Regions from separate parts of the Bradyrhizobium sp. S3.7.6 genome, predicted to be linked through region 1. Evidence: predicted binding sites of a transcription regulator. Region 1 holds the regulator's gene; each other region holds the start of a gene.
The links. The regulator HrcA, encoded in region 1, represses chaperone genes, less so after heat shock. The targets are predictions, from matches to a motif close to GTTAGCACTCNCNNNNNGNGAGTGCTAAC.
Positions count from the first base shown of each region.

Region 2: ACVJ5M_RS18535 (co-chaperone GroES) is a predicted target of HrcA. The motif match lies at 1,614-1,642, and genes of this name have one in related genera.
Region 3: ACVJ5M_RS41715 (co-chaperone GroES) is a predicted target of HrcA. The motif match lies at 1,956-1,984, and genes of this name have one in related genera.

Region 1 covers NZ_JBSSEQ010000001.1:872,475-876,941, reverse strand. The annotation lists gene rph (ribonuclease PH) at 1-632, opposite strand, end outside; gene hrcA (heat-inducible transcriptional repressor HrcA) at 801-1,889, shown strand; gene grpE (nucleotide exchange factor GrpE) at 1,986-2,591, shown strand; gene pncA (bifunctional nicotinamidase/pyrazinamidase) at 2,744-3,466, opposite strand; gene ACVJ5M_RS04085 (hypothetical protein) at 3,605-4,467, opposite strand, start outside.
Region 2 covers NZ_JBSSEQ010000001.1:3,923,794-3,928,260, reverse strand. The annotation lists gene ACVJ5M_RS18550 (NupC/NupG family nucleoside CNT transporter) at 1-200, shown strand, start outside; gene ACVJ5M_RS18545 (cupin domain-containing protein) at 319-858, opposite strand; gene ACVJ5M_RS18540 (usg protein) at 1,019-1,306, opposite strand; gene ACVJ5M_RS18535 (co-chaperone GroES) at 1,685-1,999, shown strand; gene groL (chaperonin GroEL) at 2,044-3,684, shown strand; gene ACVJ5M_RS18525 (SEL1-like repeat protein) at 3,858-4,467, shown strand, end outside.
Region 3 covers NZ_JBSSEQ010000001.1:8,635,281-8,639,747, forward strand. The annotation lists gene ACVJ5M_RS41705 (protein phosphatase CheZ) at 255-1,034, shown strand; gene ACVJ5M_RS41710 (hypothetical protein) at 1,224-1,745, opposite strand; gene ACVJ5M_RS41715 (co-chaperone GroES) at 2,075-2,371, shown strand; gene groL (chaperonin GroEL) at 2,480-4,111, shown strand; gene ACVJ5M_RS41725 (hypothetical protein) at 4,255-4,467, shown strand, end outside.

The DNA.
Region 1 (4,467 bases):
TGTGTGAACGGTTCGCGTTCCGCGGTGCCCTGCACCTCGATGATGCGGCCATCGCCGGTCAGGACGAAATTGGCGTCGGTCTGGGCTTCCGAATCCTCGGCATAGTCGAGGTCGAGCACGGGCGTGCCGTTGTAGATGCCGCAGGAGATCGCGGCGACGTTGTCGCGCAGCACCTTGGCCTTGATCATGTTGCGCGCCTTCATCCAGTTGATGCAATCGGCGAGCGCGACCCAGGCACCGGTGATCGAGGCCGTGCGCGTGCCGCCGTCGGCCTGGAGCACGTCGCAATCGACCGTGATCTGGCGCTCACCGAGCGCTTCGAGATCGACGATGGTACGAAGCGAGCGGCCGATCAGGCGCTGAATCTCGACGGTACGGCCGCTTTGTTTACCCGCGGAGGCCTCGCGGCGGGTGCGTTCGGAGGTCGCGCGTGGTAGCATGCCGTATTCGGCGGTGACCCAGCCGCGGCCTTGGCCCTTCAGCCACGGCGGCAGGCGGTCTTCCAGCGTGGCGGTGACCAGCACATGGGTGTCGCCGAATTTCACCAGGCAGGAGCCTTCCGCATATTTGACCACGCCGCGCTCCAGCGTCACGGGGCGCAATTCGTCGGGCGCACGGCGGCTTGGCCGCATGGGAAATCCTCCAAAACTCTCGGAAAAGGGCTATTCGCGGTGCTTGTAGGTGGGGTGAGGGTGGGCGGCAAGGCTTTTTCACCCCCAGTTTTCCACCCCGCAAACGCCACGCTTGTCAGAACCCTCCGGGATGGACAAATTATAAGCGTCTGAGAGGAGTTACCGTCCGTGGCCCATCACGATCCGATCCATCTGATCGCGCCGCGCGCAGGCCTCGCCCAGCTCAACGAGCGTTCCCGCGACATCTTTCGTCAAATTGTCGAAAGCTATCTCGCGACCGGCGAGCCGGTCGGGTCGCGCAATATTTCGCGGCTGATCGCGATGCCGCTGTCGCCGGCCTCGGTCCGCAACGTCATGGCCGACCTGGAACAGCTCGGCCTGATCTATGCGCCCCACACCTCCGCCGGCCGATTGCCGACGGAACTGGGCTTACGCTTCTTCGTCGACGCCCTGATGCAGGTCGGCGACCTCAATGACGCCGAGCGGCAGTCGATCCAGAGCCAGTTGACGTCGGTGGGTCACGCCCAATCGGTCGAGGCGGCGCTGTCGGAGGCGCTGACGCGGCTGTCCGGTCTCACCCGCGCCGCAGCGGTCGTGTTGACCCCGAAATCCAATGCGCGGCTGAAACACATCGAATTCGTCCGGCTGGAACCCGAAAAGGCGCTGGTGATCCTGGTCGGCGAGGACGGTCAGGTCGAAAACCGCGTGTTGTCGCTGCCGCCGGGAGTTCCCTCCTCGGCGCTCACGGAAGCCGGTAATTTCCTCAATGCGCGGATTCGCGGCCGCACGCTGGCCGAGGCGCGGCTCGAGCTCGAAACCGCGCTCGGCGAAGCCCGCGCCGAACTCGACCAACTGACGCAGAAGGTGATTTCGGCCGGTATTGCGAGCTGGTCCGGCGGCGAGAACGAGGACCGCCAGCTGATCGTTCGCGGCCACGCCAACCTGCTCGAGGATCTGCACGCGCTGGAGGATCTGGAGCGCGTTCGCCTGCTGTTCGACGATCTCGAGACCAAGCGCGGCGTGATCGACCTTCTGGGACGCGCCGAGACCGCCGAGGGCGTGCGGATCTTCATCGGCTCGGAGAACAAACTGTTTTCCTTGTCAGGCTCCTCCACCATCATCTCACCCTATCGGGATGCCGCCGGCCACATCGTCGGCGTTTTGGGCGTGATCGGGCCGACGCGGCTGAATTATGCCCGCGTAATCCCGACCGTGGACTACGCCGCGCGCATCGTCAGCCGCCTCCTGGGGGGCTGACCGGCGTTTCCTCCGATCACGGGCGCTTGATTTTCGTGAGCTTAGGCACGATATCCGGGCCAACAATCCCTTGAGACGAGTTCGAGAAGAGAGCCGATGACCGATCGAGACCGGCAGCCCGACGACACTACCCCACCGACCGACGAGCCCGTGGTGTCAAAACCCTACATCATGCCCGACGATCCGGAGCCCGGCTCGGTCGAGCTGTTGCAGAAGGAAGCCGCCGAGGCGCGTGACCGCATGCTGCGGACGCTGGCCGAGATGGAAAATCTGCGCAAGCGCACCACCAAGGAGGTCGCCGACGCCCGCCTCTACGGCATCACCGGCTTTGCCCGCGACGTGCTCGACATCGCCGACAATCTCCAGCGTGCGCTCGATGCCGTTCCGGCCGAGGCCCGTGCCGCGGCCGATCCCGGCCTGACCTCGCTGATCGAGGGCGTCGAGCTCACCGAGCGCTCGCTGCTCAATGCGCTGGAAAAGCACGGCGTCAAGAAGTTCGATCCGCAGGGCCAGAAGTTCGACCCGAACTTCCAGCAGGCGATGTACGAGGTGCCGGATGCGTCGGTGCCTGCGGGCACCGTCGTGCAGGTCATGCAGGCCGGCTACACCATCGGCGAGCGCGTGCTGCGCCCGGCGCTGGTCGGTGTCGCCAAGGGCGGCACGAAGGCTGCACCGGCTGCGAACAGCAACGAAGTGAACTGAGCGGCGCACTGGTTGATCCTCATGGTGAGGAGGCGCGTCAGCGCCGTCTCGAACCATGCAGGCCCGGCTGTTGCAGCTCGGCCTTCATCCTTCGAGACGCGTGCTAAGGAGCACGCTCCTCAGGATGAGGGTTTGGCAGCTTTTCGCGCCGCTTACGCGCTCACCGCGATATCCGCGGACTGAATCCGCTTCACGCCGGCCTTGGCCATGTCGGCCCAGGCTTTTGCGAGCGAACCCTGCGTGTCGATGCCGCGGCAGGCGTCCTCCACCACATAGACCTCGAAGCCCGCCTTGCGCGCATCGAGCGCGGTCCAGGCGACGCAGAAGTCTGTCGCGAGGCCGGCGACGAAGACGCGCTTGATCTTGCGGCCCTTCAGGTAACCGGCGAGGCCCGTCGAGGTCTTGCCGTCGGCTTCGAGGAAGGCCGAATAGCTGTCGACGTCCTTGTGAAAACCCTTGCGGATGATGAGCTCGGCATGCGGAATCGCAAGATCCTTCGACAGCGCGGCGCCGTCGGTGCCCTGCACGCAATGGTCGGGCCACAGCACCTGCTTGCCGTAGGGGAGATCGACGGTCTCGAACGGCTTCTTGCCGGAGTGCACCGACGCAAATGAAATGTGGCCTGGCGTGTGCCAGTCCTGGGTCATCACCACGTTCGCAAAGGCTTTCGCCATCTTGTTGATGACGGGAACGACCTGCTCGCCTTCCTTCACGGCGAGGCTGCCGCCGGGCAGGAAGCAGTTTTGCACGTCGATCACGAGCAGCGCGGAGGCATCGTCCGGCTTGATCGATGCGGCCGCAAGGAGCGCGGTTGGAGCAAGGGCTACGAGAGCGCTTGTCCCAAGCGCCGCGAGGATTTGTCGTCGATCAAGCATCGTTCGCCTCCCTCCAGGATGATCCAATGGAAGGAAGCCTAGTTCCGTTCGTATACGAACAGAAGCCCGAAAATGCAGCCGGCTCTGTCCAGCGCTTGGGCTAACCCTTGGACTAACCCTTGAGACTAACCCTTGAGACTAACCCTTGGGCTGGATGCCGTCGCGCACAGCGCGGAAGCGGGTGAAGGCGGCCGACCACTGGTCGCGCGGGGCGCTGGCGATGATGCGCAGCGAGGCGCCGCCGCTCGAGAAGCGGATCCACTGCACCACGGTCACGGGCGTCTTGTCCTTGCCGCTGACGCCGTCGATCCGGGTCTCGAAACCCTGCTGGCCGTTGATGCGGATCGGCTCCGACATGGTGACGCGGGATTCGCGCACGCCGGGGATCTGGAGCGCGGCCTCCTGGGCAAAGCGGGCGCGGTCGTCGGCCTGCTGCGGGGTGGCGCCGATCAGGCCGAGGATCATGAACGGCTTGGATTCATAGCCCGAACTCTCATTGCCGTCGGCCAGGATGATGCTGGAGCCCGGCGCCAGGGTGCGGATGTCCTTGAAATCGGCGAGATCGGTGATCTTGAACGGCATCAGCCCGATCTGCTCTTCGGCCGAGACCTGCTTGCGGGTGACGGCGCTCGCAAACATCTGCCGCACCGCCTCGTCGGTGTAGATCTTGGTTGCGTTCTCCGGGATCTGCACCGCGACATAGCCGGAGAAACCGGCGCCCGGCACGATCATCGAGTAGCGCTTCACCGGCGTCTCGCCGGCCTTGCCGCTTTCCATGGTGAAATAGGCAAGACCCGCGGGGGTCTCGATCTTGTCCTGCTTGACGCCGGCGGTGCCGCCGGGATTGGAATTGAAGGCGCTCACGACCTCCCCATAGGCCGCCGGCGGCAGCTCGGTGATCAGCACCTTGACGCTGCCGTCCTCGCTCTCGAAGCCCGGAAACGTCTTGGCCGTGCTCAGGCCGACCAGCGGCACCATGCCGAGGCGCAGGCCGGGCGGGA
Region 2 (4,467 bases), 3.1 Mb from region 1:
TCGATCCGCGCTCGCGCCTGATCATGCTCTACGCAATGTGCGGCTTCGCCAATTTCGCCAGCCTCGGCATCATGATCGGCGGCTTAGGGGTGATGGCGCCGGAGCGGCGCGAGGAGATCAACGCGCTCGGGCTGAAATCGATCGTGTCGGGAACGCTGACGACGTGTTTGATGGGGGCGGTGGTGGGGGTGTTGAGTTAGGCTCTCTCCACCCGTCATTCCGGGGCGCCGCGAAGCGGCGAGCCCGGAATCCATCGGGCGTCAGCACATGCCGAGTAAATGGATTCCGGGCTCGCGCTGCGCGCGCCCCGGAATGACATCAGGCCTTCAACTCCACCGTCCTGAACTCCGCCGGCAGGATCACCTCCAGCAGCTCCACGTCATCCGAATAATCCAGGATCATGTGCTTGATCTTCGGCGGCTGGGTCCAGGCGCTGCCTTCCTTCATCAAGGTCTCGCCCTGCCCGTCCATGTAGGTCTTCACCCAGCCCTTGAGCACGTAGACCATCTGGAATTCGACGTCGTGGAAGTGCAGCTTCGAGACCTCGTTCGGATCGCAGGGGCCTTGCAGGCGGATCACGTGCGCCTGTGCCAAGCCATGCGAAGCTTCGGCGATGCCGAGATCGCGGTACTTGGCGTAGGTGCGCAGGCCGTCGGCCTTGAAGTCTTCCTCGCGGTGATGACTGATGGCGATGCGCTGCTTGGGACGGGCGGCCTTTTTCGGAGCGGCCTTTGCCGGTGTCGTGCGCGCCTTCGCCTTCACCGCCTTGCGCGCCGAGGATCGTGCCACGGCCTTGGCTCCGCTCCGCTTCTTCACCGCGGCCTGGGCTGCACTGCGCGATTTTGTTTTCTTGGCCATGGGCCGCCTCCCTGTTGTTATAGGCGGAGGCTAGCACAGAACGAGATATCGTAGGGTGGGCAAAGCGAAAGCGTGCCCACCATTGCCAGATGCAATCGTGGAGAGATGGTAGGCACGGCGCGAGCGCGCCTTTGCCCACTCTACGATGCCGGCGCGCTGTTCAATGCAGCCGGAACACGCCATCCACGGCGCGCAGCTCGGCCGGCTTGATCAGCTTGGAATGCGCGACGGTCACCGAATGGAGCGGACCGTCGAGCTTCTCCTGCCAGAACGCCAGGAAATCCTTCAGCGCCGGAAATTTCGGAAACATGTCGTAGTTCTGCCAGACGTAGGTCTGGAGAAGCGAGGGATGATCGGGCATCCGATAGAGAATTTGCGCCGTCGTCAGCCCGTAACCCAAAAGCTGTTTCCGGAAATCTTCGGAAACGCCCCCACTCCGCAAGCCCATGCCAACCTCCTTTGCAGGAGCGCATTCAAGGGGCGGCTTGGTCGGTGTGCGCCTTACGAGCCACCCGGTACTGATGCGCTCACATGAGAGAAATGTGACGCAAACTGACAATCCATCTCAAGCCTAAAAGTTTAACAAGCTGTTGAAATTCAATGCTTTAGCAGCAGAGGCGGCTCCGTGCTAATACGGTCACCGGGCGGGTTAACGATGGTAAAGAGATTCTGGCACCCGGGCCTTCAGAGTGCCGATTTTTCTGCTAGAAGCCCTTGCCCCCGCAAAATTCCTGTCCTATTTCAGCCTCGCTTGTGCTAGCACTCGCTGGCACAGACTGCTAACGCCAAAAAATTCCCATACCGTGCAACTACTTAGGAGGACTGCATGAAATTCCGTCCGCTTCACGACCGCGTCGTGGTCAAGCGTATCGACGCAGAAGAGAAGACCGCCGGCGGCATCATCATTCCCGACACTGCCAAGGAAAAGCCCTCGCAGGGCGAAGTCGTCGCCGTCGGCCCCGGTGGCCGCGACGAAGCTGGCAAGCTGATCCCGATCGACCTGAAGGTCGGCGACCGCGTGCTGTTCGGCAAGTGGTCCGGCACTGAAGTCAAGATCGACAACGTCGACCTGCTGATCATGAAGGAAAGCGACATCATGGGCGTCCTCGACGTCCCCGCTTCCAAGAAGAAGGCGGCCTAAGAGCCCCCTCTCCCCACCAGCTAAACACCTAAGGAAAAATCCAGATGTCAGCTAAAGAAGTCAAATTCGGCGTCGATGCACGCGACAAGATGCTGCGTGGCGTCGACATCCTCGCCAACGCCGTCAAGGTGACGCTCGGCCCCAAGGGCCGCAACGTCGTCCTCGACAAGTCGTTCGGCGCTCCCCGCATCACCAAGGACGGCGTCACCGTCGCCAAGGAGATCGAGCTCGACGACAAGTTCGAGAACATGGGCGCGCAGATGGTGCGCGAAGTCGCCTCCAAGTCGGCTGACGCGGCCGGCGACGGCACCACCACCGCAACCGTGCTCGCGGCTGCGATCGTTCGTGAAGGCGCAAAGTCGGTTGCCGCCGGCATGAACCCGATGGACCTGAAGCGTGGTATCGACCTGGCCGTGGAAGCCGTGGTCGCCGACCTCGTCAAGAACTCCAAGAAGGTCACCTCGAACGACGAGATCGCCCAGGTCGGCACCATCTCCGCCAACGGCGATGCCGAAATCGGCAAGTTCCTCTCCGACGCCATGAAGAAGGTCGGCAACGAGGGTGTCATCACCGTCGAGGAAGCCAAGTCGCTCGAGACCGAGCTCGACGTCGTCGAGGGCATGCAGTTCGACCGCGGCTACATCTCGCCCTACTTCGTCACCAACGCCGACAAGATGCGCGTTGAGATGGACGACGCCTACATCCTCATCAACGAGAAGAAGCTCTCCTCGCTGAACGAGCTGCTGCCGCTGCTCGAGGCCGTGGTGCAGACCGGCAAGCCGCTGGTCATCGTCGCCGAGGACGTCGAAGGCGAGGCGCTCGCCACCCTCGTCGTCAACCGTCTGCGCGGTGGCCTGAAGGTCGCGGCCGTCAAGGCTCCGGGCTTCGGCGATCGCCGCAAGGCCATGCTGCAGGACATCGCGATCCTGACCGGCGGCCAGGCGATCTCGGAAGATCTCGGCATCAAGCTCGAGAACGTCACGCTCAACATGCTCGGTCGCGCCAAGAAGGTGATGATCGACAAGGAGAACACCACGATCGTCAACGGCGCCGGCAAGAAGGCCGACATCGAGGCGCGCGTGGCCCAGATCAAGGCGCAGATCGAGGAGACCACCTCGGACTACGACCGTGAGAAGCTCCAGGAGCGTCTCGCCAAGCTCGCAGGCGGCGTTGCGGTGATCCGCGTCGGCGGCGCGACCGAGGTCGAGGTGAAGGAGCGCAAGGATCGCGTTGATGACGCGATGCATGCGACCCGCGCGGCGGTCGAGGAAGGCATCGTCCCGGGCGGCGGCGTCGCCCTGCTCCGTGCCTCCGAGCAGCTCAAGGGTCTGCGCACCAAGAACGACGACCAGAAGACCGGCGTCGAGATCGTGCGCAAGGCGCTGTCGGCTCCCGCTCGCCAGATCGCGATCAACGCCGGTGAAGACGGCTCGGTGATCGTCGGCAAGATCCTGGAGAACAAGACCTACGCTTACGGCTTCGACTCCCAGACCGGCGAGTACGTCAACCTGGTCACCAAGGGCATCATCGACCCGACCAAGGTGGTCCGTACCGCGATCCAGAACGCAGCCTCGGTTGCCGCGCTCCTGATCACCACGGAAGCCATGGTCGCCGAGCTGCCCAAGAAGGGCGGCGCCGGTCCGGCGATGCCCCCGGGCGGCGGCATGGGCGGCATGGACTTCTAAGTCCGGCCACCTCAAGGACTACGAAACCCCGGCAGCGATGCCGGGGTTTTTGTTTTGGGGCGGCGCCCCGATGCAACGCCTTGTGGCGACCTGCGAGCGCACCTACAATTCAAAGGTGTATCCTTCGGATCACTAATGCTGCAGGATCCCGTGGAGCCCTGACGAGAATTGCAATGCCGCACCGCAAGATACGTCCGCTGCTGGCAGCCCTTGTCATGATCTCCGCTGCGGGCCTTTCCGCGCCGACGCCCGTAGACGCGGCGGACAACAATGACGCGATTGGGAAGATGGAAGGGACATGGCCGGATTGGCTTCCGCGAGCCGAGCAATGCCCCGCTGACTCCATGCCGGCGAACGCGGGCGCACCTGCTTTTTCGATCGAAGGATGCTCGGCTGCGGCGGAGCAGTGCCTTGATCGCTGTCGGGCGGGCAACGCGAGCGACTGCTACGCAGCCGCACTCGTCGTCCAGCGGATGATCAAGACCGGGCCGCTCTCCGATGCGCTGTTTCTGAGGGCCTGCAAGCTCGGCGTTGCTTCAGGCTGTACGAACGTTGCCGCCAGCATGGAAGACAGCGGCGACTATGCCTGTCCCAATCGGACGTATGAACTGGCATGCGGCCGAGACGATCCCTGGGCCTGCACGATGATGGGATTTCACTTGATCAAAGGTATCGGCGTCGAAAAGAACAACGACCGGGCGCGGCGTTTCTTGGCGAAATCCTGCCGCTTTGGCGACACGGACGAAGCCTGCGCAAAAGCGAAGGCCTTTCTGAAAGAGATTG
Region 3 (4,467 bases), 7.8 Mb from region 1:
GGCGACCGCGACGTGGTCAATAAAGAGCAAAAGCCGTTTTGTTTGGTAAACGTATCAGCCGTTTCGATTCACCACGTCGCGAGCGAGGGTGCAATTTGGCGATCAGCGTTTATTTTCCATGAACGCCGCAGGCCCATGGTTAATCGCTTCTTTTCGCGCCGTCGCGTGCGGCCGCGCAACAGTTCCCGCTGTGAACCTCGTGTTAAATTGCTTCTGTCTACAAAGACGCGTGAGTGAGGTGGGGGGAGTTCCTGATGGCTATTCACCGCAAACGTTTTCGTGTCGAGGAGGCTATTGTCGGCGAGATGCCCAGCCCCGAAATGATTGAGGAGGCTGCGCCGATGCATAACGAGATCATGGCGGAGCTGCGTGCGATCCGCGCACAGATGGCGAAGGGCACCGTGCCCTTGTCCGGCAGCGCGGCCATGGCGGCGATCGACGCTTCCACCGCCCACGAGCTCTCCGAAGCTCGTACCATGCTCGATACTTACCGGGCGCAGATCGAGCAGTGCGAGAAGCTGAAGGTCGAGCTCGACCTCATCCACGACGCCATCGACCGCACCAAGCGCGAGATCGCGACGCTGCACGGCAAGAGCTTCGACGGCGGCGAGATGGCCAAGGTCAATGGCGAGCTCGGCGCGGTCGTCGGCGGCACCGAGCAGGCGACCCAGCAGATCCTCGAAGCCGCCGAATCGATCGACCAGGCGGCCAGCGCGATGTCCAAGGTGCAATCGGCCGACCAGCAGAAGCGGCTCGCCGACGACATCCAGGAACGCGTCATCTCGATCTTCGAAGCCTGCAACTTCCAGGACCTGACCGGCCAGCGCATCAGCAAGGTCATGACCACGATGAAGTTCATCGAGCAGCACATCAATGCGATGATGGAGATCTGGGGCGGCGTCGACGCGATCAAGGCCCATGTGCCCGCGCCGGCCGACACCCGCAGCGACGACGAAAAGCTCCTCAACGGCCCCAAGCTCGCCGGCGACGTCGGCCACGCCTCGCAGGACGACATCGACGCGCTGTTCGACTGATCGGGCGCGGCATTACGGAAAAACAAAACGCCGGCGAGAGCCGGCGTTTTTGTTTTTGGGGCCATCCCCTCCACTGTCATCGCCCGGCCTTGACCGGGCGATCCAGTATTCCAGAGGCGGCGGTGATTGAGCCGAGAGGCCGCGGCGTACTGGATGCCCCGGTCAAGCCGGGGCATGACGAAGGAGAAACTACGCCCTTGGCGCGCAGCGGACGTAGACCATGTTGCCGTAGCGGGTGGCGGCGTCCTTGTCGATGAAGCGGGTGATCAGGACGCGGCCGTCGAAGGAGACGATCTCGCGGTCCTGCTCGCCGGGGGTGGGACCCGCCGGGCCGATGTAGTTCTTGCCGCTGGGCGAGCCCTTCAGCCGCAGCTCCTGCGGCGTCGCCTGGTCGGCGAGATGCATGATCACGCCGCCGGAGGAACCGGCGGTGATCACGTAGGGATTCTTGCACTGCGCCCGGGCCGCGGCCTCGGTGCGGGCGCGGTCGGCCGGGTTCTGGAACGAGGCGAGACCCCAGCGGCCGACGATCTCGTCGGCGCGGATGCTCGCCGGCATTTCCGGGCCGGTGCCGGGCTCAGCCTCGGGCGGCGGCGAAGACGACGAGAACGACGGCAGGCTCATACCGCCGCCGCAGGCGCCAAGCAGCAGCGCCAGGCAGGAGGCGGCCGCCAGATTGGCAACCGTGCGTGCGTGAGCTGACCTGATCATGACATTCCCCCGAGCAAACCGTCCCCCAAATGAGACCCCGACCGCATCCCTCCTGCAGCCAAGCGCAAAACCGCTGTCGGAGCAATGACGTCCTTTATACGCCAGCGCGACCAATAAGTTTCTCTAGACACGATCCTATATCCGCCTCACCAATCGCTTAACCACCCTTGCTTGACAGGATCGCGGCCAAGCCATATTTCCGGGCGCACTATTAGCACTCGGAAAGCCCGATTGCTAAGCGCGCCGTTCGATCCTCGGCAAGAGGGTGGACGGACGCCGCCCCTACCCACTTCCATTCCTTCCGAAGCGAGCCTCCAAAGGGAAACGTCATGGCTAAATCCAAATTTCGTCCGCTGCATGACCGTGTCGTGGTCAAACGTATCGACGCCGAGGAAAAGACCAAGGGCGGCATCATCATTCCGGACACCGCCAAGGAAAAGCCGTCCCAGGGCGAGGTCGTCGCCGTCGGCCCCGGCGGCCGCGACGAGGCCGGCAAGCTGATCCCGATCGACCTCAAGGTCGGCGACCGCGTGCTGTTCGGCAAGTGGTCGGGCACCGAGGTCAAGATCGACAACGAAGAGCTCCTGATCATGAAGGAGTCGGACATCATGGGCGTCATGGCCTAAGGCCGTCAGCCTGAACAGCCGCTGAATGTCATGCCCGGATCGCGCGATCCGGGCATTCGGTCATTCCGCAAGCGGCAAACACATCACGAAACACGAGGGATTGAAGAAATGGCTGCCAAAGACGTCAAGTTTTCCGGAGACGCGCGCGATCGCATGCTGCGCGGCGTCGACATTCTCGCCAACGCCGTCAAGGTGACGCTCGGTCCGAAGGGCCGCAACGTCGTCATCGAGAAGAGCTTCGGCGCGCCCCGCATCACCAAGGACGGCGTCACCGTCGCCAAGGAGATCGAGCTCGAGGACAAGTTCGAGAACATGGGCGCCCAGATGCTGCGTGAGGTCGCCTCCAAGACCAACGACCTCGCCGGCGACGGCACCACCACCGCGACCGTGCTGGCCCAGGCCATCGTGCGCGAAGGCGCCAAGGCGGTTGCCGCCGGCATGAACCCGATGGACCTCAAGCGCGGCATCGACATCGCGGTTGCAGCGGTGATCAAGGACATTGAAAAGCGCGCCAAGCCGGTCGCCGCCTCCTCCGAGGTCGCCCAGGTCGGCACCATCTCGGCCAACGGCGATGCCGCCATCGGCAAGATGATCGCCCAGGCGATGCAGAAGGTCGGCAACGAGGGCGTCATCACCGTCGAGGAGAACAAGTCACTCGACACCGAGGTCGACATCGTCGAGGGCATGAAGTTCGACCGCGGCTATCTGTCGCCCTACTTCGTCACCAACGCCGAGAAGATGACCGCCGAGCTCGAGGACGCCTACATCCTCCTGCACGAGAAGAAGCTGTCCGGCCTGCAGGCCATGCTGCCGGTGCTGGAAGCCGTGGTGCAGTCGGGCAAGCCGCTCGTCATCATCGCCGAGGACGTCGAGGGCGAGGCGCTGGCCACCCTGGTCGTCAACCGCCTGCGTGGCGGCCTGAAGGTCGCCGCCGTCAAGGCGCCGGGCTTCGGCGACCGCCGCAAGGCCATGCTCGAGGACCTCGCGATCCTCACCGGCGGCCAGCTCATCTCCGAGGACCTCGGCATGAAGCTCGAGAACGTCACGGTGAAGATGCTCGGTCGCGCCGGCAAGGTCGTGATCGACAAGGAGAACACCACGATCGTCAAGGGCGCCGGCAAGAAGCCGGAGATCGAGGCCCGCGTCGGCCAGATCAAGGCCCAGATCGAGGAGACCACCTCGGACTACGACCGTGAGAAGCTCCAGGAGCGCCTCGCCAAGCTCGCCGGCGGCGTCGCGGTGATCCGCGTCGGCGGCGCGACCGAGATCGAGGTCAAGGAGAAGAAGGACCGCGTCGAGGACGCGCTCAACGCCACCCGCGCCGCGGTGCAGGAAGGCATCGTCCCCGGCGGCGGCGTCGCGCTGCTGCGCGCCAAGAAGGCGGTGGGCCGTCTCACCAACGCCAATGCCGACGTCCAGGCCGGCATCAACATCGTGCTGAAGGCGCTGGAAGCCCCGATCCGCCAGATCTCCGAGAACGCGGGCGTGGAAGGCTCGATCGTGGTCGGCAAGATCCTGGAGAACAAGTCCGAGACCTTCGGCTTCGACGCCCAGAACGAGGACTATGTCGACATGGTCGAGAAGGGCATCATCGATCCCGCCAAGGTGGTCCGCACCGCGCTGCAGGACGCCTCGTCCGTGGCCGGCCTGCTGGTGACCACCGAGGCCATGGTCGCCGAAACGCCGAAGAAGGAAGCTCCGCCCGCCATGCCGGGCGGCGGCGGCATGGGCGGCTTCTAAGCCTCCGTTCCGTTACAATGTTGCGAAGGCCGCCTCCGGGCGGCCTTCTTTTTTGCCGACCCTGCCCCTTCTGCTTTCCAATTCAACCGGCGGCCAAAACCCACTACGGTGGCGCGCCGATTCGATTGCGCGAGGATTCATCGATGCGTGCGCTTCTGGTTTGTTCGACAGCCCTTTTGGCGGCCCTGCTTGCCGTCTCGCCCGATGTCGCATCGGCCCAGATGAAGCTGTCGCCGAAGGCCGCGGCGCCGGGCGGGACGGAGACCCGCTATTTCACCTCGATCGACGGCCTGATGGACGGCAATGCCGACGTGATCCTGAAGGAGACGCGGCAGGGCAAGACGGTGACGGCGGCC